Regions from separate parts of the Lysinibacillus sp. NPDC097214 genome, predicted to be linked through region 3. Evidence: riboswitches for the same ligand, from Rfam matches in the RefSeq annotation. Region 3 holds a riboswitch; each other region holds the start of a gene.

Region 1 (8,159 bases), on a different contig from region 3:
GGGCTTTGGATAGCTGCGCTATTGTTATCGCACCTTGCTTCAAATCCGAACCTTCTGCATTTCTTGTACCAGATGGGAAAATCCCTACGATTTTACCCTCTTTCAATAACTGTGAAGGGATTTTAATAACACTTGGTCCTGGATTGTCACGATCAACCGGAAAGGCATTTAATCGTTCAATAAGCCAGCCAAGACCTTTTATATCAAACAACTGCTTTTTAGCCATAAAGTGAATTTCTCGAGGAGACATTGCAACACCAAGATTTAAAATATCAACATAGCCTGTATGTGTACATGCAATAATAAACCCACCTTCCTTCGGTAAGTTTTGCTCTTCATATACACGCGCTTTTGAGCCCGTTAATTTCAATATCACTTTTACAACATTTGCTATAAATTTATACACTGTTTCATTCCTACCTTATTCAATAGTTATCCCCATTGTAAACGAAAGGACCCGTATACTGCAATTGCATGTGAAATTTCTAGACTCTTCCCACTAATACATCAACATCGATCGTAATTTCATTTAACAGGATATTGGATCCCTCTTTTTTATGCCAGCCCATCGGTGTCATTTCAAGCAGTGCTGGTACAAGCTCTGTAGCTAGCGGTACTGTATAAGTTATACGTTCTACACTAACATCGGTAAAGCTTTCTTTAAACCGAGCAACTATTTGTTCATTCGAATACGACTCTTTAGTAGAATCCGCATATAATTGCGCTCGAAGCTCATGTAAGTACCCGCTCTGAGGTACAACCTTAACAACACAACCATTCTGTGTTAATAGACGTTTAAATTCTTCGTAATTGGCAGGCGATAAAATATTTAATATGGCATCGAAGCTCGACCTTGCAAATGGACTTTTCGCTAAATCACCGACACACCAAATTTGCTCTGGATAATGTCGAGACGCAGCAAGGATGCCTTCCTTGGCAATATCAATACCAATTCCTATCCCATGTTTCTTTGCCATAATACGAGCTAAATGTGAGCCCTCACCACAACCTGTATCAAGCACGGTTTCTGCATTAGCAATTAGCTCTCCGATTTTATCTTCTACTACATCATAGATACCACTATCAATAACCGCTTTTCGAGATTCAAAGAGCTCTTTACTGTACTTAGAAACAGCACCATGTGTCAGCATATTGACGTAGCCCTGTTTGGCAATATCAAAAGAATGATTTGAAGAACATACTAATCTACCTTGCTCAAAAACATCCATTGACTCCTGACAAATTGGACAAGCAAAAAGCTTTATATTTTTATCCATTAACGCTGCCCCTGCAGCTCTTTTAGAAAGTGCCCCCATTAATTTTCCTCCTTCTGTTCTGTAGGTGAAACAAGTGCAAAACGCTCCCACTTACGACTTCTCCATCTAAAGTATACGATAATGGCTCGCATCCATTCATCTGCTGCAATTGCTAGCCAAATACCTACTAACCCCCAATGTAAAACGAATACGAACAAGTAACCGAGTGGGAGGCTCATACATACCATTGATAAGAAACCAATTTTCACCGGAAATCTTGCATCCCCAGAGGCACGTAGCGAGTTAATAACTACAATATTCATTGTACGACCCGTTTCAAGTAGAATACTTAATGCTAGGACAGATGCTCCGATGCCTATAACCTCTGGATTATCTGTAAAAACGTGCATAAGTTGCTGACGGAATATCGTTACAACTGCAACCATAGTAATCGTAAAGGCAAAAGCTGCGCGTACACTTGTCCAAAGCTGATCATAAGCTTGATCCTTTTTACCAGCACCGACATTTCGTCCAATAATTATAGCTGTACCTGTTCCGATGGCAATCGCAAATAAATACGTAAACATCGAAATATTCATGGCATATTGTCTCGCAGCAAGTGTCTCTGCGCCTAAATACGTTGCATAATAAAGGAAGACAATTTGACAGAACTGATAAAGCACCTGCTCAAATGCTGACGGTAAGCCTATATTTAATATTTTTTGAACATATTCCTTTGAATACTCGAAATAATATTCTAGCTTCACTCTTATTTCCAAGACTTGATACAACAGCCAGAAAAACACAAGAACTGCTAAACCACGACTTATCACTGAGGAAATAGCCGCACCTTTTACACCTAACTCTGGTAATCCTAAGTTACCAAAGATTAAACCGTAGTTTAAGACAACGTGTAACACATTCATACCTAGTGATACATACATCGTTTGCTTTGTCCATCCATGTACACGGATAATCGCTGCTAACGCATTTATAATTGCCTGTAAAAAAATAAAGCTTCCGATGATTACCAAGTAGCTTTGAGCGTATTTAAGCACTTCCCCTTGCAAGTTCATCATGGTCATTAAATGACTTGAAAAGAAGAAAAATAAAACACTCATCATTAGTCCAACGATCAAATTCATCGTTACTGCTAAAGCGGAAATCTTCGCAGCTTCAAAAAAGCGCCTTGAACCTAAATATTGAGATACAACAATGGAAGCACCATTACCAACTACTTCAAGTATTAAAATTGCAATATGAATATATTGATTGGCTGCACCAACTCCTGATACAGCATTATCTGATAAAGCACTGAGCATAAAAGTATCAGCTAGTCCCATTAACATAAATAAAAATACTTCTAAAAATATCGGCCATGTTAAATGGAATAAACTTAACCTATCTGTCTCTTTAATATCACTTTCTCTTAATGTATCTGCCAATACTTTTCACTTCTCCTAATCGCTTCGTAAATATTTCACTGGCTGTTAATCTTTCAACTACCTTCTTTGCCTTCGATACAGATTAATTACTACCCAATCAATTATGCCTCGGCATAATTGCGTCCGGAATCGGCTTTGTGCTTAGGCCTGCACGACGCAGGTCAGTTAGCCGTTATCGCATGGATGCGATGATTTTAGGCTAACATCCCCTAAGAACTCCTTTTCGATTCCGTGACATCCGCCGGGGGCTTTAACTTCTTTCAGCGGGTGTTTGGACACCCGCTGAAAGAAGTTAAAAATATATAGTATCTTATCATAGATTTTTAGACTGTAAAGAATTTTTATAATGAAACATTATGCCTCGCATAATTACGTCCGGAGGCTTTAGGCCAACAGGAGTTAAAAGATTATGCAAAGCTACTATAATACTCAAAAAAATCCCTCTCACAATTTTATGTGAAAGGGCTTCTTATCATAGTAAGCAATAGTCCTGCAATTGCTTACGTTTTTCAGTTGTTAACCCAAACTCTTGCTCTAGAAAGGCTGCCTTCGAGCCATATCGGTTATCCATTGCATCAAATGCTGCTTGTAAATAGTCTTCACGGGCAGACATTAAGGCATAAAATTGCTGTAATTCTTGATCGCTATAATCTTGCTCCATTGTCTTAGCCATCCGTTCGACTAAGGGATGTAAATGTACATTTGTATCTAAATAGTCCTCCATTATCGTTTCCACAGGTACATCTAAAGCAAGTAAAATAAGTGCACTGCCAATACCTGTTCGATCCTTCCCGACTGCACAATGATGAACAAGCCCTAAATTTTCAGGTTGTTGAATCGTTGCTATTAACTCTTTGAACGAGGCATTATTAAAAGGCATTTGTGCATAAAATTCTCTGAACATCTCCGGGCTTACAACCTTATAAAAATCTTTTCCACCAGCGTTTGTAGGCATCTCAAAAGCATGATTTCCCTTAGCTGGTATTTGAATATAATTGGCATACGGGAATATCGGATTAGGATTATTTTGAGCCTCATGGTTGTCTCGATAATCAAAAATTGTTTTCACACCTAGCGTTTCAAAAAGCTCTTTATCTGCTGTCGTCATTTTACCAAGTGCCGCCGAACGATAAATCAAACCATTCTTAACAGCACGCCCATCTCTCGACTTATAACCACCCATATCCCGAAAATTATAAACTGCCTCAAACGGAATAATCTTTATATCAAACTGTTTCACTCACTGCACCTCTTCCTGTTAGCAAGCATACTTATCTCTATTTTATAGAACAATTCGATATAATACCAATTTTCGAACTAGGAAATGTCCTGTGCTACTTAGAGCAACGAGGAGATTTATTTGAGCGTTTCTTTATCTAGGTGGATCGGGTAGCCGTATTACACGTTCACTTTTCCTTCCAAGCGGAGCAGTTATCCACTTTACCCGGTCACTTTTCCATCCAGCGGAGCAGTTATCCACCTTTCCCGATCACTTTTCCTCCCAGGCGGAGCAGTTATCCACTTTACCCGGTCACTTTCCCTTCCAAGCGGAGCAGTTATCCACTCTACCCGATCATTTTTTCATCCAGCGGAGCAGTTATCCACTTTACCCGATCACTTTTTCCTTCCAAGCGGAGCAGTTATCCACTTTACCCGATCATTTTTTCATCCAGCGGAGCAGTTATCCACTTTACCCGATCACTTTTTCCTTCCAAGCGGAGCAGTTATCTACTTTACCCGATCATTTTTCCTTCCAAGCGGAGCAATTATCCACTTTACCCGATCACTTTCCCTGCCAAGCAGAGCAGTTATCCACTTTACCCGATCATTTTTCCTTCCTGCGGAGCAGTTATCCACTTTACCTGATCACTTTCCCTTCCAGCGGAGCAGTTATCCACTTTACCCGATCACTTTTCCTTCCAAGCGGAGCAGTTATCCACCTTTCCCGATCACTTTTCCTCCCTGAGTAGGTCTCCTTCTTATCCATCAAAAAAGCTGCCCTTGATAAAGGACAGCTCGAAAATACTATTTTTCAATATAAATTATTTAAATAACTCAGGGTATACGGCTTTTGCGATTAACTCAACAGCTTCGCCAATACGCGGACCTGGACGATTTGAAATATCAGTATCTATAGAATAAACCGCTTTATTTTGAATGGCCGTGATTGAATTCCATCCATCACGAGAAAGAATTTCTTCCGCTGAGTTTTTCACATAGCTTACTGTTGTTAAAATGACTTCTGGATTTTTCGCAATGACATCTTCCTCAGATATCGGTGCCCAGCTTTTAAGGTCAGAAAAAACGTTGTTAACATTTGCAGCATTTAAAATCTCTTGTTGGAATGTACCAGAACCAGCTGTATAAATGTCTGGCTTTGGACTAATTTCTAAATAGATATTTTTTGGTTCTTTCACATCTTTAACTTTCGCTTGGACATCTGCAATTTTAGCTTTAATATCTTCATTTAACTTTTCGCCTTTATCTTTGATGCCCATAACCGTTGCGATTTGTTCAATATCCCCATAAACATCATCAAATGATTTAGCTGATTGAATGGCAAACACTTTAATACCCGCATCCTCAAGGCCTTTTAATCCATTTAAATTTTCTTCATCTTTGCCTCCAGTTGTATAGGCAATAACGACATCTGGCTTTAACGCTAAAATACGCTCACTATTGAATTTTGTAGAATCAGAAACACGCTCAATTTTTTGAGCTTCTTCTGGATACGAATCATACTTAGTCGCACCAACTATTTTATCACCCACACCTAGCGCAAATAAAATCTCTGTATTACTCGGTTGTAATGAAACAATAGTTTTAGGTACTGCATTAAACTCTACTTCTACACCACGGTCATCCTTAACTTTATAGCTAGTAGTTTTCTCAACTTGTTGAGCTTCCTTAGAAACAGTTCCTTCATTTGTATCTTCTTTCGTGCCACAGCCAACTAATACGAGTGCCAGCATCAACACAGAAAGCCATTGCAGCTTAAACATTTTCTTCATTTCATTGATTCTCCTTTTTCTTTTTCATCGGGTATGACTTACTAATAAACGGTATTTCAGCAATACCAGCATGCTGATTCATATAGACAGCCATTACAAAAAACACATTGGCTAGCAATCCTAAATAATCAAAGAGAATAGCTGGTACTTCGCGTTCTTCAGACACTTTGTGCAAAACACGATATGATTTTTTCGCCTCACTACGGCATAAATGTAATGTAGTAGCAGCCTCTATTCCTTGAGGTAATACAAAGTTTTGTATTTCATCCTTAACATGACTAACATAGAAATCATAGCGATCACTTAGCCAAGTCAAATCACCTTCGGTTACCGCTAATTTACCTCGGACCGAGCCATTTACATGGTATGCCATTGGCAAAATGGCTAGCAAATCAGCTGCTACTACCTCTACCGTTTCTTTTTTCACCGCCGCCAATGCTACACCAATATGTGTCGTTAGGCTATCTGTTCGAATTTCAAAATCTACTGTCGATGCCTTTTCACGCATAAATGGATAACAAGAATAACGTGCATCTTTTTTCAAATCTAAGTCCCCGCTTTCCTTCATGAAAAATTCTTACCTTATTAACACCCGGCTTACATTTAGGTGAATTATAAGTGCACATAAAAAAACGTTGTTCCCACTCCTAAGGAAACAACGAAAAATAACATAAATATTGTCGCATAGATACGACATAGCCTATGTATTTGCCGCATATCCTCCTAGCTTCCGAAGAGTTATCTATACGTTCAAACAAAGGTCGGTCTCCTGGCTTGCACAGTTCACTACGTTCATAAAAAACCTTCCCATCGGATAATTCGACAGTGGTATATCTTTATGATTCCTGTACTTACAGTTGCGGAAACAGCTTCGGTTTTTCACCGAATTCCCGATTATGCTATAGTTCAGCACCTTTATTCTGCAAGAATTATTCACTTGTAATGCAGTTTAACATAGATTGATAGGAAAAAATAGCTGTGGAATTTAGAATAAACAAATTACGATGGATAAAAATCATGCAGGTATTACCTTATGCACGCGGATATATTCACTGCCCCCACGGGTATTCATCCTGCTCGTGCAGATACTTGTTATGCTTCATGGAGTAAAATCTTTCATACGTTATAAAAAATTAGCTATTTCATAACTTTTACCGGATGGCATTCTTATATTTCTTTTTGGATTTAATATCTTTTTCTTCCTCAATTAAACGTTGTGCAATCTCTAGTAGTTTTGGGTCATTTGTTGCATCGAATAGCTTTTTAAAGGAAACAATAATATCATAGCGTATTAATGTCGGGTGTTTTTCGTCTAAGCATGTTTGATACCTTTTAGCCAAATATGATACGACTAAATCTCTTTGTACTTGCCCTGCTAAGCCTATTTTCCAAATTGCCTGTAAAGTATGCCTCACAGTGATTGTTTCTTCATCATACGTTACTGCCCAAATCTTTAAGAAGTCCTCTAATACTCTTTCTTCAGGATCACTTTTTGCAGCCAATGCGCATAAAAATTGTGCAGCACTTGCACGCACATGACCATTTTTGTATGTAAGAGTCTGAACAAGTTGTTCCCAAACTGAATATGTCCAATCAACTGGCTCCTGCATAATCTTCATTAATTCTTCGTATGATTTGTATTGAATATCACGGTCACGCTCTGTTAAATTACTAAAAAGTTGCAAAATCTCTTTTTCCATGATTCATCCCTACCTTTATTGTTTCAGAACGAAAAAAAATAATGCACTTGTAAGTGTTTTCTCATTTCCCATCATTCGTTACTTCGCTACTACAAAATAAAAGTCTCAAATAATTATAATTTCAAAGTAAGATCCCTACTTGTATATGTCAAAATTATCAGAAACGAGGTTCAATATGCAAGGAATACTTTCTTTTAGCTATATGAAGTCACATTTTACTCGTTAGAGGTGTCACACTTATCAGCCTTTGCTTTAATTCAAGTAAAATACGCATTAATGATGACAATCATTCTATGAATAAGTAATGTTATTTCTTTTCTCGGCTCCATTTTCATTTTTGTAACCGGGCCTATAGTAGTAAATATATCTACTTATGTAAATTTATTCTTCACAAAAGTTATTTTACTCATTATTGATCGAGTAGTCGAGCATAAATTAATGGATAACCATATCTGTTTGCCTGCTAGGTTTACTCGTAGGATTTTAACTATATTTTAAATAGTTGTTTTTTACGGGATAATCTCCAATACCGTCAAATAATAAAAAAGGTTATCCTTGTAATTTCTTTTACAAAGATAACCTTTTCGCTATTTAAATCGTCTATATTTTAGTACGGCTTTTTAAATACGACCGAAGCCTACTAAATATTGATTCCACCAATCAAGTGATTCAATGACAACACCTTTATTTTGAGCATCAATCATCGTGTTGTTTCCTAAGTAAATACCTACATGCGCTATACCCGAA
Region 2 (8,159 bases), on a different contig from region 3:
GATTACTACAAATTGACTTCTTAATGAAGGATCGAAAATTCCAATTTAAAAACCGCCCATCTGGTTACTTGGGATCAGTATTTATCGGAATAGCCTTTGCGGCTGGCTGGACGCCATGTACTGGCCCAATTTTAGCATCGATTATTGCATTAGCTAGTGCAAATCCAAGTTCAGGTTTCAGCTATATGTTAGCTTATTTCTTAGGCTTTGCGATTCCGTTCTTCGTGTTATCTTTCTTTATAGCACGTATGACTTGGATTCGAACACACAGCCAAAAAATTGTGAAAATCGGCGGTTATATTATGATTGCCGTTGGTGTATTGTTATTCTTTGATGGATTAACGTATATAACACGCATTTTAGAGCCTATTTTTGGTGGATTTACAGGCTTCTAATTTGCTACACTAAAGTGGCATACGATACCTTAACGTGAAGGGAGATGAACATGTGCCTACAGTTTTAGTAGTGGATGATACGCTCTTTATGCGTGTTGCAATAAGTAATATGTTTACTGAATGGGGTTATGAGGTAGTTGGTAAGGCTGCAAATGGTAAGGAAGCTGTGGCTATGTATCGTGAGTTACAACCAGATCTTGTAACGATGGATGTAACAATGCCCGTTATGACAGGTATTGCAGCAGTAAAAGAAATCATCCCTGAATTTCCAGATGCAAAAATAATTATGATTACAGCTTTAGGGCAACAAAAGTTAATAGTGGAAGCAATTGAAAGTGGTGCAAAGGATTTTATGACAAAGCCTTTCGAGCCAGAAAGATTAAAAGCTGTAGTTGATCAATTGCTTGGACAAAATTGTTAATGACATTAGAGGAGGAAATTTTATGTTTAGCGATATCCCTTCTCAATATTATGTAATAGGTTCTACCATAATGGCCATTTTTATGGGTACCTTTGTCATGGTTATACGTATGCGAGCGTCTAAGAAACCGACAAATGAGAAGAAAATTATCATTCCACCTATTGCGATGTCTTCAGGTGCGTTAATGTTTTTATTCGAACAATTTCGAGTGCCACCCATGCAAATTTTGGAAGCGGCAGCAGTTGGCATGGTGTTCTCAACAATCTTAATTGCCACTTCTAAATTTGAAGTAAAAGGTCAAGATATTTATTTAAAACGTTCAAAAGCATTCGTTTTTATATTAATCGGACTGTTAGTATTCCGTGTAATTGCAAAAGTGATATTAAGTAGCTCCATTGACGTTGGTGAATTAGCAGGAATGTTTTGGATTTTAGCGTTCGCGATGTTACTCCCTTGGCGAATCGCAATGCTTATTCAATTTATAAAAATCAAAAAAACAATTCCGCTGAAGAATATGTGATGGAAAAACTACACTAGAGATTTTATCTAGTGTAGTTTTTTTGTTGAGCGTAGTTTGGTTGATGGATGATTGAGCGGTTCGAGTGACGGATAGAGTCGTCCAAATGACGGAACGATAGGCAAAAATGACAAATTAAAGAGTCGAAGTGAAGGATAGAAGTCAGAGCGACGGAAAGAGTCGTCCGAGCGACGGAATGAAAGACCAGAGCGAGGGAAAGAAGAGCCAAGTGACGGATAGAAAAGCAAAAGTCGTGGATAGAGAAGAAAAAAACGTGGATAGAAAAGCCGAAATCGTGGATAGACCCACCAAAATCGTGGATAGAACAGTCAAAGTCGTGGATAGCCCCCAGAGGGACGCAAAGAAAAGCCAAAGCGACGGATGAAAGAGCCAAAGTGCAGGATAGAAGTAAAAGCGACGGAAAGAGTCGTCCGAACGACGGAAAGAAAGACAAAATCGACGGAAGAAATAGGCAGAGTGAAGGATAGAAAGCCGAGCGACGGATAGAAAGCCAAGAGCGACGGATCGAATTGCCGAAGCGACGGAAGGAGTTGTCCAAATGAAAGAAAGGAAGGAAGTAAAAACGCTGCACAACGATTCTGTGCAGCGTTTCTTCATTCAAATAGATGTTCGTATGGAGCGATGTCAATTTGCATTTCATCTAATTTCTTACGTAAAAATTTATGGTCGCGCTTAGGCGTTGCTTGAATATAACCACGAATAATTAAATCATGGTTAATGGCAGATGCCTTTTCTTCTAAAGCAAGCTCCCCAATTTTTCCTGCAATTTTTTCCTTTGCTACTTGTCTAAATAGCTCAGGTACAGGGCTTACAAGTTCATATAAAAGCTCTTTTTCAGGTTGTCCCCATAAATGAATGGTTCTATCTAAATAATACTCTTGCCAATCTAAATCAGATTTACCGTCCTGTTTCGGTAATGCCTTTAAAAATTTGCGGAACATGAAAAATCCGCCAATCGCCATTAATGAAATGAGTACAACTACCCAAAATAGGATAAACCATAAAAACCAACCACTTAACAAATCGTTCACCTCTTTGCCTTCTCTCACTCTATTATAAAAGCTTACATAAAATAATTCATCCTAAATGTCCCTTTTTTAGCAATAAGTCTGTATATATTGTGTAAGAAAGGAGGTGACCTCCATGACAAAAGTCAATTTCGTAGGTGCTACAGTGCGCTTAAAGTATGTCGCTGGACAGAATGCTCAAAACGAGCCTCTATTCACAACAAAAACGTACCGCAATTTGAACAGCTCGCATAAGGCAGAGGATTTAGTAGCTGTAGCAAATGCCATTGCAAGTCTATCTTCACACGCACTAGACAGCATTGTAAAACAAGAAACGACAGATTTATCCTAAGGGGGGAAAGGTATGACACAAGTTTTAGAGCTGCAATTTGAAACAGCAGCAGGGAAAACAGCATCATTTACGATTGATGCACCGAAGCCAAAGGTAACAGCGGAAGAAATTCAAAAGGTCATGCAAACGATCATCGCTAAAAACGTTTTTGATGGACAAGCTGGCGCTCTGGTTGCAATGAGTGGGGCTCGCATCATTGATCGTCAAGTAACAGAATTTGATTTAGAGATCGAATAACCAAGAAATGGTCTTTGCAGAGTACTGCAAGGACCATTTTCAGCAATATCAGTCTTATTTATCTAGCAGCGAAGGAGGGACCAACATGGAACAATGGTTAAACATGATATCGGATATCGGTTTTCCTATTTTAGTGTCGTTTTATTTACTGCACCGGGTAGAAGTGAAATTAGATGCCATTCATGATGCACTTGTTTCCTTAAAGTGAAATCGATTTCACAAAGATGTACGAAAGCTGTCACTTGAGTGTCCTTGTCAATAGTTACATCGTACGATAGGATGGGGATAGTGTAAGTAGGGAGCGTGTTAAAGATGAGAAATAAAATAATTGGACTAGTTCTACTTTTTGCATTAGCAGCTGTGCTTAGTGCGTGTGGAAATTCGAAGTTTAAAGCAGATTATAACATGGAATTACCAGATTTTGAACATGTCAATCAACGCGGAGAAACAGTTTCTTTAGAGAGTTTAAAAGGAAAACCATGGATTGGTATGTATATTTTCACGAATTGTACCTCAATTTGTCCACCCATGTCTTATAATATGACGCAAGTTCAAGAGAAGCTGAAGAAAAAAGGTGTGGAAGATTATAATATTGTTGCGTTTTCAGTTGATCCTGACGTGGATAAACCAGAAGTATTAGCTGATTATTTGAAAAAATATAATGTTCCAGATCAATCAAAATGGAACCTACTTACTGGTTATTCACAAAAATATATCGAGCAGTTCGCTGTAAAATCAACAAAAATAATCGTCAGAAATGATCCTAACAGCGACCAAGTCGTCCATGGAAATCAATTTTTCTTAGTTGATAAAAATGGGGTAATTGTAAAAATGTATTCAGGATATGCAGAGAATCCAGAGGATGTCCCTATTGACACGATTGCGTCAGATATAGAAACATATATTGATGAAAATTTATAATGGATAGTAGGAAACCGTCTCAATTAATGAAGAGACGGTTTTTTTTGTTGAAAAATAATCTTTTATAATTGTAGCCTCGTTTATAGTGTAGAAGGAGGGAAAGATTTTGACTGATACAGAATATTTAGAGCAACTAATGGAACTACATACAGATCATTTATTTCGAATCGCTTACTACTATACGAAAGATCTACGAATAGCTGAGGATATTGTTCAAGATGTATTTATTAAATTTTATCATCACCAAAAGCATTATGAAGAAAGAGGAGAGATGAAGGCTTATTTAGCACGCATGACCATTAATAAATGTAAGGATTACTTAAAAAGCTGGGCTTATCGAAAAATTACATTTCAGCATAATTTTTTTGCCAAACAAAAAACTGTTTTCCAAGATACACTTATTCGTCAAGATGAACAAGCTCTTTTAGATGAAGCCATTTTACGATTACCAATAAAACAACGTGAAGCAATTGTCTATTTTTATTTGGAGGAGATGACGATTAAGGAGATTGCAGAGCTACTGGCAATTCCTGAGGGTACCGTGAAATCTCGTTTAAAGAAAGGGAAGGAATTATTAAAAGTAGACTTACAGCATATTGAATGGGAGGTACTTTTCCATGGATAAACATACAATGCATGTATTGAAGGATGTCTCAGCACATAAAGAAGCAATCATTCAAAAGGTTCGACAACAAGTTCAGCAAGAGCCGTATCCATCAAAAAACCTTTGGCCGCATCGTGCACTGGCCGTCATGATGACATGTTCTATCTTACTATTTATTGCATGGCAAGCTTCGAAGCCGATGGACCATTTAACGACAGAAATACTTCATGAAGAAGAAAAACAATCATTCACCGATTTATTTCAAACAGAAGTTGAAGGAACAGAGACAACGTTCAGTCAGTATTTTCAAATAGCAGATCAATTTATTCACCGCGAAAATATCAAATTTTATGCACCGCTTCAAGGCTTCAAGGCTATGCAAGCAGCGGCGGCTACTATGGGAAATGCTGTTCATTTAATAGACCCTGATGATCTTCCATTTAAATCAAATATACAAGAGGTCTATGCGGTAACGTCAGATATGCAAGATGGTAGTCTGCAAAAGCAATTTCAATTTAGTTATAAAGAAAAGTCTCTCACTGGAGTAGATCGACAATATATTAATTTGACGGTAACAAATGTAGATCATAATCCTGTAAACTATAAAGTTACGGAAGAAAGTCAGGAATTTTTAGGGGAAATCACGAATGTAGGTTTGAACTTTATGAATCCTTTGTATTTTCGTGCGATGACACCAGATAAAGGTTTCGCGTATGTATACTATTATTATGATGAGGCAGACAAGCGTATTTATCAAATGAGTACAAGAGCCAATGAATTTTATACGTATTATAATGGCTATGTATATCAAATAGGCTATCAATTAAATGGTGATCAACAGGAAGTACAAGAAAAAATGATTGCTCTTGCAAGGGAATTTATCCCGCACATAAATTCAGAGAACGCAAAGAAGTAAGGTGGAAGATAAACTGCCTGTAAAAACTCGATTGGTGAGGGTTAGCGATCAGTGGTAAAAAAAAACCCCCAGTGAGTAAGTAATACTTTATTTTTAGCAACAACTAGTTACCAAATTGGCACATCTCATTCTGTTTATATTAAAATAGTAGAAAAGAGGATGGGGGATTCAACAATGACGGTAGCGCAAACGTATTTACATGTTGTCCAAAAAAGATTTAGAAGTGTCAAAGAACAAGGGGATAAAACACTCTCACAACTAGATAACGAACAACTGCATTGGGCTTTTAACGAAGAATCCAACAGCATTGCCGTTATAGTAAAACACGTTAGTGGCAATATGATATCAAGATGGACTGACTTTTTAACGACAGATGGTGAGAAAGCAACGAGAAATCGCGATGAGGAATTTACGTTTAGCCTTCAAACAAAAGAAGAAGTTATGTCAGTATGGGAAAAGGGCTGGCAAGTATTTTTAGATGCTTTACAAAAATTAACGGAAGCTGATTTACAAGGGTTTGTAACGATAAGGGGAGAACAGCTTTCCGTGATAGATGCGATTGAAAGACAAATGTCCCATTATTCACAACATGTCGGTCAGATCGTTTACATCGCTAAGCTAATAAAGGGCTCGGAGTGGCAAACATTAAGTATTCCAAAGGGACAGTCTCAGGAATTTACAAAATCAATGTTAAAAAAACATCAACGATAGAAGTGTAGCCATCGCACTAGTGTGTGATGGCTTTTTTGTGGAATATACATAAATATCTTTGTTTAAAAATCGCAAAACTTTATTATATTCAGAAAATAAAATTGACGTGTATCTTTGAAGCGTGTTATGTTTAATATTCAATTTAATATGGTTCATTACAAGTTTGAGTGAAAAAACTTTTTCACTTAATTTAAAGGAAAATGGGTGTAAATCCCATGCTGTCCCGCAGCTGTAAATGAGGAGTTTTGTTTCAAATACCACTGAGTAAGTACTTGGGAAGGTGAAGCAAAATGAAGATTCATAAGCCAGAATGCCTGCTTGTAGTAAGATTCATTGTAGATCTACGAAAGATAGGGAGATGGATGGAAGGCTTTTATTAATGAGTTTTTCTATCCTTATTCACGTGGAATAAGGATTTTTTTTATGCATTTTTCTAATTTTAGTAATTTATATCAAAGTGAGGTGAAAACAAAGAGCTACTTTGAGTTTCAAGTTAGAAGTTTGGTAGAGAAACATATATAGTTCAATTTTCTAACACCCAAGAATAGACAGGAGCAATCATAATGATATTTTTTAAAAAATTAGTACCTTTCATTCTACTACTGATGTTAACCATTATAGCAGGCTGTTCAAACTCGAGTGAAGGTAATGAAAGTAAAACTTCTAACAAAAATAATAACGAAGGAAAAATGATAACAATCGGCTGGCCATTAGATATAGGGCCTTTAAATCCGCATACTTATTTACCAAACCAGATGACTGCGCAAGCAATGGTATATGAATCATTGGTAGAATATAACGATGACGGGACAATATCGCCGAAATTAGCGGAGAGCTGGGAAATTTCTGACGATAAAACAGCTTACATATTTCATCTTAGACAAGATGTAAAATACTCTGATGGGACAGCTTTTAATGCAGATAATGTTATTCGAAATTTTAATGCAGTTTTAGCAGATCGTGATACACACTCCTGGATGGGGATGGTGAATCATATTGTTAATGTTGTGAAAGAAGATGACTATACAATTCGTCTACAATTAGATGCGCCCTATTATCCTGTGTTAAATGAACTTGCTTTTGTGCGACCATTTCGCTTTTTAGGGGAAAACGGATTCCCTGAGGGAGATACAACTAACAAGGGTATTAAAGCACCGGTTGGAACAGGTCCATGGGTATTAACCGAATATAAAAAAGATCAGTATGCACTTTTTAGCCGCAACGAACATTATTGGGGTGAAAAGCCACTGGTAGACAAAGTGAAAGTGAAAATTATACCAGATTCAGAATCTATTTCACTGGCATTTGAAAATGAAGAATTAGACTTAATTTATGGTCGTGGCATTATTAGCTTAGATAACCACACTTTCTTAAAAGACAGCGGTCAATACAAAACGGCAGTATCTGAACCTTTATCTACACGTGCATTACTTTTGAATACACAATCTGGTCCTTTAGCAGAGTTAAAAGTACGTCAGGCTTTTCAATACGCTGTTAATAAAGAACAAATGGTTGAAAGTATTACCCATGGTACAGAAAAAGTTGCCAATACGCTGTTTTGGGATGCTATTCCATATGCCAACATTGAGTTAAAACCAATACTATTTAATCCAGAAAAAGCCGAACAGTTATTAGATGAAGCAGGTTGGACATTAAAAAATGGTGATAAAATTCGTTCCAAAAATGGGCAATCTCTTACATTAGATTTAATCTATATTGCCACAGACGCTATCCAAAAACCAATGGCAGAATTAATGCAAGGGGAATTAGCAAAAATTGGCGTTCAATTAAACCTTGAAGGCGCTGATGTAATGGTAGGGCTCCAAAAATTAATGGATAATCAAGTAGATATTAATTTCTGGCGCACAAACGGTCCACCAACAGATCCACACAGCTTCGCAAACGAATCAGCAACACCGAATGCAAATGGCGTTTATGAAGCGAAATTAGGCCTAGAAAATGCAGCACAAATTGATGACAAAATCCATCAATTATTAATTGGGACAGATGAAGCGGAACGTGTGCAATTGTATAAAGATATTTTAACAATGTTCCAT
Region 3 (8,159 bases):
CACGGGATTGATGGCTGCTTCTCCGACAGGTACTGGTAAGCCGGGCTTTGTTACGCGCCCGACACCAATTCCACCGTCCAGATGAATGCCTGGCATATCCGCCCAGCTTACTGTGCCAACAATGAGTGCTTTATGGGTTGCATCTGGGTCATCACCAGCATCTTTAATCGTTTCACAGCTTACAGCATCGTTCTGAAATGTACATTTTTCTATCGTAAAGGTTGCATCTCGCCCAATCGGTAAATGAATGGTACTTGTTTCTTGCTCTTCATTTGTAATTAAAGCGAGTAATGCAGCCTTTGTTACTGCAGTTGCACAGGATCCCGTTGTATAACCGTGACGCATGTCTTTAGGATCCTTTTTAGGCTTCCGCTCCATTATTTTTTCGCCTGTTCATCCGCTAAAAGTGAGACAGCATTCAATGCGGCAACCGTCACTGTACTACCGCCTTTACGACCAACATTTGTAATATACGGAATACCTTCTAGTTTTAATAGCTCTTCCTTTGATTCAGCAGCTGATACGAAGCCAACTGGCATACCGATAATTAAATCTGGTTTCGCTAAGCCTTCTTTAATTAAACGAATTAATTCTAGCAATGCTGTCGGTGCATTACCAATTGCATAAATGCCACCTTCATGTAATTTAGCAGCCTTTTGCGTAGAGATAATTGCACGTGTTGTGTTTTGTTTTTTCGCTTCAATCGATACGTCTTCATCTGCAATATAGCAGTGTAAATCGCCGCCATGCTTTTGGAAACGTTTTTTCCCTGAACCACTTTCGATCATTTGCACATCTGCAATGACGTGGCGACCAGCAAGGATTGATTTAATACCGGCCTCAATTGCTCCTGGTGTAATAATAACGCTACGTCCTAATTCAAAGTCAGCAGAAGCATGAATGATGCGACGAACAACTTTCCACTCATCTTCCGAGAAATTATGCTCGCCCATTTCTTCTGCAATAATTGCGAAACTGTAATCGTAAATTTTATCCGGGTCTACTGTTAATGGTTTGAAATCTGTTTTAAAATCCATCTGAATTGCCTCCTAAAGTGTGTTTTGTACAGCTTGTAGTACATCTTCAAATGTAGTATATTGCTGTCCGTATTTGATATTTGGTCTTGCAATTAAAATTGTTTCGATGTCACATGCAAGGGCAGCCTCAAGCTTTTCATCCACTGAGCCAACCTTGCCGCTTTCTTTCGTAATCATCAATGTCACATCATATTGACGAAACAATGCTTCGTTTAATTCCTTTGAAAACGGTCCCTGTATGGCAACAATATCTCTTTGTGCCACACCAAGTGCTTCACATTTTTCCATATTATCGAGTCGAGGAAGCATGCGCGCGATCACTCGTGTATTTTCTAAGCCATGTAACACCTTTGTAAAGGTCGCTAGCGTTTTACTGCCCGTCGTTAGCATGATAACACCACGTTTTTCAGCTGCTAAGTGGGCAGCCTCCTCGTAATCTTTCACAACTGTAATAAGTGAATGTGCATAATGCTCGTGGGCACGTTCATAGCGAATATACGGTACATTTGCTTGCTCTGCTGCTGCCATCGCATTTTTTGAAGCTTCTTCAGCAAATGGATGAGAGGCATCTACAACTAAACGGTATCCTTGCTCCGTAATAATCGTCGCCATTTCCTCAGCCGTTAATCGACCGACTAAATGTGGTAGCCCCACTTCTGCAAGGCTTGACGCTGCTGAATCAGTAACGACCGTTGCTGTCACAGCGTAACCTGCTGACTGTAATTCAAGTGCTAAATTCCTTGCATCGCTCGTCCCAGCTAACATGAAAATCATTTCACTGGCTCCTCTTCATGGTGATGGTCGTGGTCGTGATGATGGTGGTCATTTCCATGATCGTGGTCATGGTGGTGATGATGATGCGCATGTCCATGCACTGCCGCATATGCACGATAATTTTCTAAATCTTGCATACCTGTTGATGTGCCATTCACAGCTTGCTCAATACGCTCTAAAAGCACATTTTGTAAACGCTCATGATAGCCAAAATAGTTGGCAATTTGAATATCACAATCAGGATATTTTTCGGTAAATTGCATACACATACCATTCATTCGTTCCATTAGGATACCTGTAAATAAAAAGTAAGGTAGCATAATGATTTTCTTAGCACCAAGCTTCACACAGCGCTCAATTCCTTCTTCAACACGAGGATCTGTGACACCCATAAAGGCGCTTTCCACATATTGCACAGGGAGTTTTTCCCATAAAAGGCGTGTAATTTTATAGAAATCACCATTTGCATACGGGTCACTGCCGCCTCGTGCAATTAATAAAACGGCAGTATCCGCATGTTCTTCTTCAGCATTAAAGCCGATTTCTGCTAAACGATCTTCTAAAATAGCGAATATTTCTTCATGAATACCGATTGTTTGACCATATGTGAACGTAATATTTGGATAATGCTCACGCGCATGTTCAATTTCTGCTGGAATATGCATTTTTGAATGCCCAGCATGAAGAAGGATAATCGGAATAACATGCACCTCTGTAGCACCCTTTTTCACACAGTTCGTAATACCTTCTTCAATGTTCGGCGAGGCAAACTCTAAAAAACATGTTTCTACTAAAAAACTCTCATCAACGCGAGGTTTCATTTGCTCGATAAACGTACGCACCTCTTCATTTCCTGCTTCTAAACGGCTCCCGTGGCCGACAAATAAAATTGCTTTCATCTCATTACCCCTCACTAGTCGCCGCATGGAGCTGGCTCTACTTTTATTTTTGAAGACATATCCTGATACGTAAAATGTAAGATCTTTTTCACACGCTTGAAGTATTTAAACAAACGTTCATTTGGATGTGCATTTGCTTTATATTCTTCGATAATGTCGGTAATAAGCGGTATTAGCTGTTCTGGTTCTAATCCCTCCACAACAGGCTGAGCCGCATGTGCTGTTCGACCAACCGGCTTGGCACCAATAAAAACATCAAATTTACTTTTACGATAAACAATGCCAATATCATCAAATACCGCTCGATAACACGCCATTCCACAGCCATTAAAGCCAATATTTAATGTTTTCGGTAACGACATGCCACCAAGCTTTTCTTGAATCTCTTCCGCATATGGAATCGAATCGGTTTTTTCTCCGTAGCAGAAATCACAAGCCTTTAACGACAGTACGTCACCAATTGGTGTTAGTAAAAAGCCCACTTCACGAAGCTTTGCTGTAATTACTTCAGGCTCAGACGTTGGAATTTTCAAATGAATTTGATGGTCAGGTGTATACTCCATCGTTCCTTCTTCACCAACTACCTCAGCTAATGTCATCATTTGTTGAGGAGTAAAAAACTTATTGGCTACCCCTGGACTAACAGCTAATTCAAAAATGGATTCGATTTTTTGTTGAACAAGCTTAGGTGAACTCTTCACAGCGCTCGTTCCCTTCACCATTGCCAGAGCTGCTGTTGCCAATTCAAGTGATGATTTTTTAAGCTTTGGTTCTGGTGTTATGGCTAAACTGGGTTTTATACGATTCGCGTTGGGATCTGTTGCAAAATCATTCCGCGCTACCCCTGTTTCCTGATTCATGGCCCATGGTTCATTTTCTTCCTTCAGTCGTTGATGTGGTCGTAACGGCTGTTTTTCTTCACCAAGTGTATATTTGCGCTGATAACCACGTGGTGTGATCATTTTATTGTCGTAGAAAAATGTTGTCGAATTCCCGATAATAACGGTTGTTAACATGCCGATATCATGTTCGAGCATTTCTGCTAAAGTCGTCATCGTAATTTCCTGACGATCACGATACGCGCTTTTCACAAGACCAACCGGTGTATCTGGCGAACGATATTCTAATAAAATTCGTTGTGCCTCTACGATTTGTCTCGTACGACGTCCACTTTTTGGGTTATAAAGTGCAATCACAAAATCCGCCATCGCCGCTGCTTCTACTCGCTTTGCAATTAAATTCCAAGGAGTTAAGTGGTCACTTAAACTAATGGTACAGGCGTCATGCATAATTGGAGCACCTAGTAAACTTGCACACGAATTAATAGCAGAAATACCTGGAACAATTTCTACCTCGATACCAGTGGCTTCTGTCCAGCCAAGCTCTATTAATACCTCATACACTAATCCGGCCATTCCATAAACACCGGCATCACCGCTGGAAATAACCGATACGATACTTCCAGCCTCTGCTTGACGTACCGCTTCTTGTGCACGTGAAACTTCCTCTGTCATACCAGTGCTAATAATCGACTTTGCACTAACTAAATCCTGAATAAGCTCAACATAGGTTTTATAACCAATGATCATATGACTTTGTTGGAGTGCCTCTACAGCACGAGTCGTAATATGTTTAAAGTCTCCAGGGCCAAAGCCAACTACGAAAATCTTCCCTTTTTGCGCCATTTTGTTACCCCTCTTTCACCTTTTCAATACCTTTAATGGCTGTTGTTTGTGCTGTACGCTGTAACGAACCTTCACGTAAAGTAAAGACATGTTCATTTAGTAACGATTCATGATTTAAATCTTGTACAAGTGCTCTCCCATGCTCAGTTGTCGGAACACGGTACCAATTCCCCTGAGGATAAGCAATGACAACACAAGCATCCTTACACCTGCCGTTACAGCGAGTTCTTGTCGTATGTATTTCCTTATCAAGTTCCAGTAACTGTATTTCATCACGAATTGCCTGAGTAATGTCCTCAGCATCTTTTTTCATACAGCTACTACCATTGCATATAAAAAGATGTGTTTTCATCCCCTCTAAATTCCAAGTTGTCATAAATTTTCTCCCCTCATTTGCTTTTAGGAAAAAGAAAAACCTTCACTCTAGACGAAGAGTAAAGGTTTGTAGAAGCCAAAAAAAACGAATAAAGATATGTACTCGCTTTCGCTTCAACTTCTCCCTCCGAAAAGTTTGCATGCATCATCACATAAGCAGGTTTCCTGACTTAAGCTTCCTTTTACTTTCGCGCCTTCCTAGTTTTCACTAGTGGCATCCGCGATTTCATCAGCTATTACAGTAGCGGGGGCTGTATCGGACTCTCACCGATTTCCCTATTATCTTGAAAATATTCAAGCACTTATGGATGTTTTATATGAATTTATTGTTTTAACTTCTTTCAGCAAATCTCCCACCTATATGGTGGTGAGATGAATGCGAGTTTAAGTTATTCTTCATCAAGTGTCCAAACATCCCCTGAAAGAAGTTAAAGCCTCCGGCGGATGTCAAGAAATCGGAAAATAGTTCTTTGTGCAAGCACAAAGCCGATTCCGGACGCAATTATGCCGAGGCATAATTGATTGTGATTAAAATTTAAAAACTGTTTCTATCATAGCTTATTTTTTTAAAATTTCAATATTTCTTTCTTAAATTGTGACATTTTCATTAAATTTTTATAGAAAATATGACATTATTATTCTATTTATCTAAATTTTCGACATAGACACTCAATTTAAAATCTTTTCACAAAAAAGTATAGCATATATATGGAAATTCATGTTACACTTTGTCGTGAAATCTCACAACTTTATCTTTTTTCGGTGCGAATTGTTCATCATTTCGCTTAAAAGGGAAGCCGGTTTAAGTCCGGCGCGGTCCCGCCACTGTACTAGGGAGTTTTATAGATAATGTCACTGTCCAAAGGATGGGAAGGCCTATAAAACGTTGAACTAAAGCCAGGAGACCTGCCGAAAAATATGTGATCGTTTCAACCTACGAGGATGGGTGTGCGGCTGAGCAGATTAGAATTTTATTTGCATTTTTAAGCTATGCACTTTTCCAATTTCGGAAAAGTGTTTTTTTTCATTCAGAATAGACTCCATCTCAAGGTGGTAGATGAGTACAGATATGGTTCCAATTGGGCTAAAACACCTACTGAATGAAAAAAAGCCTCCGGCGGATGTCACGGATTTTGAAAGGAATGAATTGTGCATGCACAATTCAAAATCCGGACGCAATTACGCCAAGGCGAAATTGGTTTTGTTCGCATACTAATTCGAAAAATTTTAATGTGAGGAGGAGAGATTTTTGAAATTCTCAGGTTGGAAGCTTAGTTATTTCTTATTGGCATTTTTATTCGTGCCAGATCGTGCATTTGCGATGCATATTATGGAGGGCTTTTTGCCAATCGAATGGGCGATTTTTTGGTGGGTCGTATCGATTCCTTTTATTATTTTAGGATTACGTTCTATTCGTAAAACCATTGATGAAAATCCTGAAACAAAAATGATATTAGGACTATCGGGTGCCTTTGCCTTTGTGCTATCAGCCTTAAAAATCCCTTCTGTAACGGGTAGTTGTTCGCATCCGACAGGGGTTGGACTTGGGACAGTTCTTTTTGGACCATTAGCGATGAGTGTTATCGGGACAATCGTATTATTATTCCAATCTTTACTTTTGGCACATGGTGGGCTTACAACATTAGGAGCAAACACCTTTTCCATGGCCATTATGGGCCCTATTATCGCTTACTATGTATTTAAGGGCTCACAAAAAATGGGACTGTCGTTTTCAGTAGCAGTCTTTTTAGCAGCAATGCTTGGTGACTTAGGTACGTATATTGTCACTTCTGTACAATTAGCTCTTGCCTTCCCTTCTGAGGTCGGAGGCTTTATGGCTTCATTCACAAAGTTTGCTGGCATTTTTGCATTAACACAAATTCCTCTTGCTGTTAGTGAAGGCATTTTAACAGTGATTGTTATGAACTTCTTGAAAAAATATAATGTGAGTGAATTAAAGGCTTTACGTGTTTTCTCAGCAAAGGAGGCTCACTAACATGAAAAAAAATTTATTGCTCTTAGCAGTTGTTGTGTTGTTAGCAATCATTCCCCTCTTCATTCAAAAAGGCGCAGATTTTGAAGGTGCTGATGGTGAAGCGGAGGCAGCAATTGGTGAAATAGATGCTAGCTACGAGCCATGGTTTGAAAGTTTATGGGAGCCACCAAGTGGTGAAATTGAAAGTTTATTATTTGCACTACAAGCTGCTATTGGAGCCGGATTTATCGGCTATTTCATCGGCTTAATGCGCGGTAAACATAAAGAGGGTTAAGCGATGTTACTCATTGATAAGTATGCTTATATGAATAAACTAGCGTCTGTTCATCCGCTAGAAAAAATGACGTTATCCCTTGGGCTTCTTCTATTGTCGCTTATCATAAGAGATGAACGAATTTCACTCATTACATTTATTGTGATGAGTGCTTTTATCATTTTAGGTGCAAAAATCCCTGCTAAATATTACGCAAAATTGCTATTGCTACCTGGATTTTTTTTACTATCGAGTCTAGTATCCATTTTAATTTCTATAGCGCCAGCAACAAGTACGCTACCTTCAACTATTTGGTCATTTTCCCTTCATCATTGGACAATATTTGTTGGCAGTGCGAGCTTAGCGACAGCGCAACAGCTTTTTTTCATCGTCCTTGGTAGCATTAGCTGTTTGTACTTTTTAATTCTCACAACATCAGTCCAATCTATTTGTTACGTCTTGCGACAATGGCGACTGCCCATTTTATTCGTAGAGCTACTAGAACTAACGTATCGTTTTATTTTTATCTTTTTAGACAGTATGCAAAAAATTCATCTTGCGCAGCAGGCACGTCTAGGATACAGCTCCCCTATGCAGTGGCTTCGCTCGGTCTCAATGCTGATTGCTGCTTTATTTGTCGAGATGTTCCAACGAAGTCGTGAGCTAACCAACGCGATGGAAGCACGTGGTGGCGAAACCGTTTATTGGCAGGAAAAGGCCAGCTATAACACGAAAAATTGGTTAGGTATTGCTGCGATTTTTATACTCCTCATCATTTATGGAGGTTTTTTCTAATGACAGACTTATACTTTGAATTAACACATTTATCTTATGCGTATGCAGACGGAACGCATGCTTTAACAGACATTACCCTTCAGATTCCAAAGGGAAAAAAAGTTGCTTTACTTGGTCATAATGGAGCTGGAAAATCAACGTTATTCCAGCATTTAAATGGAATTTTGAAGCCTACAGCTGGAAGTATAACCTTTCAAGGCACAGCACTTAACTATAGTAGAAAGGCATTAAAAGACTTACGTCAACAGGTTGGTATTGTTTTTCAGGATGCAGACAACCAGCTTTTTTCTGGCACTGTTAAGCAAGATATTTCATTTGGACCTCTAAATCTTGGCTGGACAACTG

What was found. A riboswitch is a leader RNA that binds a small molecule or an ion and turns the genes downstream of it on or off. The one in region 3 is predicted to bind cobalamin.
Region 1: it holds a riboswitch for cobalamin, as region 3 does, so the genes downstream of both, ACQKMI_RS16685 (hypothetical protein) here and ACQKMI_RS12970 ((2Fe-2S) ferredoxin domain-containing protein) in region 3, are expected to answer to the same signal.
Region 2: it holds a riboswitch for cobalamin, as region 3 does, so the genes downstream of both, nikA (nickel ABC transporter substrate-binding protein) here and ACQKMI_RS12970 ((2Fe-2S) ferredoxin domain-containing protein) in region 3, are expected to answer to the same signal.

Annotation. Positions count from the first base shown of each region.
Region 1 covers NZ_JBNNSS010000007.1:64,448-72,606, forward strand. The annotation lists gene ACQKMI_RS16660 (lysophospholipid acyltransferase family protein) at 1-406, opposite strand, end outside; gene ACQKMI_RS16665 (putative RNA methyltransferase) at 486-1,316, opposite strand; gene ACQKMI_RS16670 (MATE family efflux transporter) at 1,316-2,701, opposite strand; gene ACQKMI_RS16675 (tyrosine-protein phosphatase) at 3,174-3,941, opposite strand; gene ACQKMI_RS16680 (ABC transporter substrate-binding protein) at 4,744-5,712, opposite strand; gene ACQKMI_RS16685 (hypothetical protein) at 5,714-6,256, opposite strand; cobalamin riboswitch at 6,455-6,644, opposite strand; gene ACQKMI_RS16690 (hypothetical protein) at 6,864-7,412, opposite strand; gene ACQKMI_RS16695 (NlpC/P60 family protein) at 8,033-8,159, opposite strand, start outside.
Region 2 covers NZ_JBNNSS010000002.1:270,398-278,556, reverse strand. The annotation lists gene ACQKMI_RS05190 (cytochrome c biogenesis CcdA family protein) at 1-395, shown strand, start outside; gene ACQKMI_RS05185 (response regulator) at 430-816, shown strand; gene ACQKMI_RS05180 (cytochrome c biogenesis protein CcdC) at 839-1,336, shown strand; gene ACQKMI_RS05175 (hypothetical protein) at 1,530-1,718, shown strand; gene ACQKMI_RS05170 (DUF2621 domain-containing protein) at 1,948-2,376, opposite strand; gene ACQKMI_RS05165 (DUF1659 domain-containing protein) at 2,498-2,713, shown strand; gene ACQKMI_RS05160 (DUF2922 domain-containing protein) at 2,726-2,950, shown strand; gene ACQKMI_RS05155 (YvrJ family protein) at 3,036-3,158, shown strand; gene ACQKMI_RS05150 (SCO family protein) at 3,263-3,871, shown strand; gene ACQKMI_RS05145 (RNA polymerase sigma factor) at 3,978-4,496, shown strand; gene ACQKMI_RS05140 (hypothetical protein) at 4,489-5,391, shown strand; gene ACQKMI_RS05135 (DUF1572 family protein) at 5,566-6,102, shown strand; cobalamin riboswitch at 6,245-6,438, shown strand; gene nikA (nickel ABC transporter substrate-binding protein) at 6,666-8,159, shown strand, end outside.
Region 3 covers NZ_JBNNSS010000005.1:86,736-94,894, reverse strand. The annotation lists gene ACQKMI_RS12995 (cobalt-precorrin-5B (C(1))-methyltransferase) at 1-378, opposite strand, end outside; gene ACQKMI_RS12990 (precorrin-8X methylmutase) at 378-1,037, opposite strand; gene cobK (precorrin-6A reductase) at 1,050-1,811, opposite strand; gene ACQKMI_RS12980 (sirohydrochlorin chelatase) at 1,808-2,710, opposite strand; gene cobJ (precorrin-3B C(17)-methyltransferase) at 2,725-4,395, opposite strand; gene ACQKMI_RS12970 ((2Fe-2S) ferredoxin domain-containing protein) at 4,400-4,771, opposite strand; cobalamin riboswitch at 4,908-5,091, opposite strand; cobalamin riboswitch at 5,514-5,698, shown strand; gene ACQKMI_RS12965 (energy-coupling factor ABC transporter permease) at 6,020-6,766, shown strand; gene ACQKMI_RS12960 (energy-coupling factor ABC transporter substrate-binding protein) at 6,768-7,040, shown strand; gene cbiQ (cobalt ECF transporter T component CbiQ) at 7,044-7,814, shown strand; gene ACQKMI_RS12950 (energy-coupling factor ABC transporter ATP-binding protein) at 7,814-8,159, shown strand, end outside.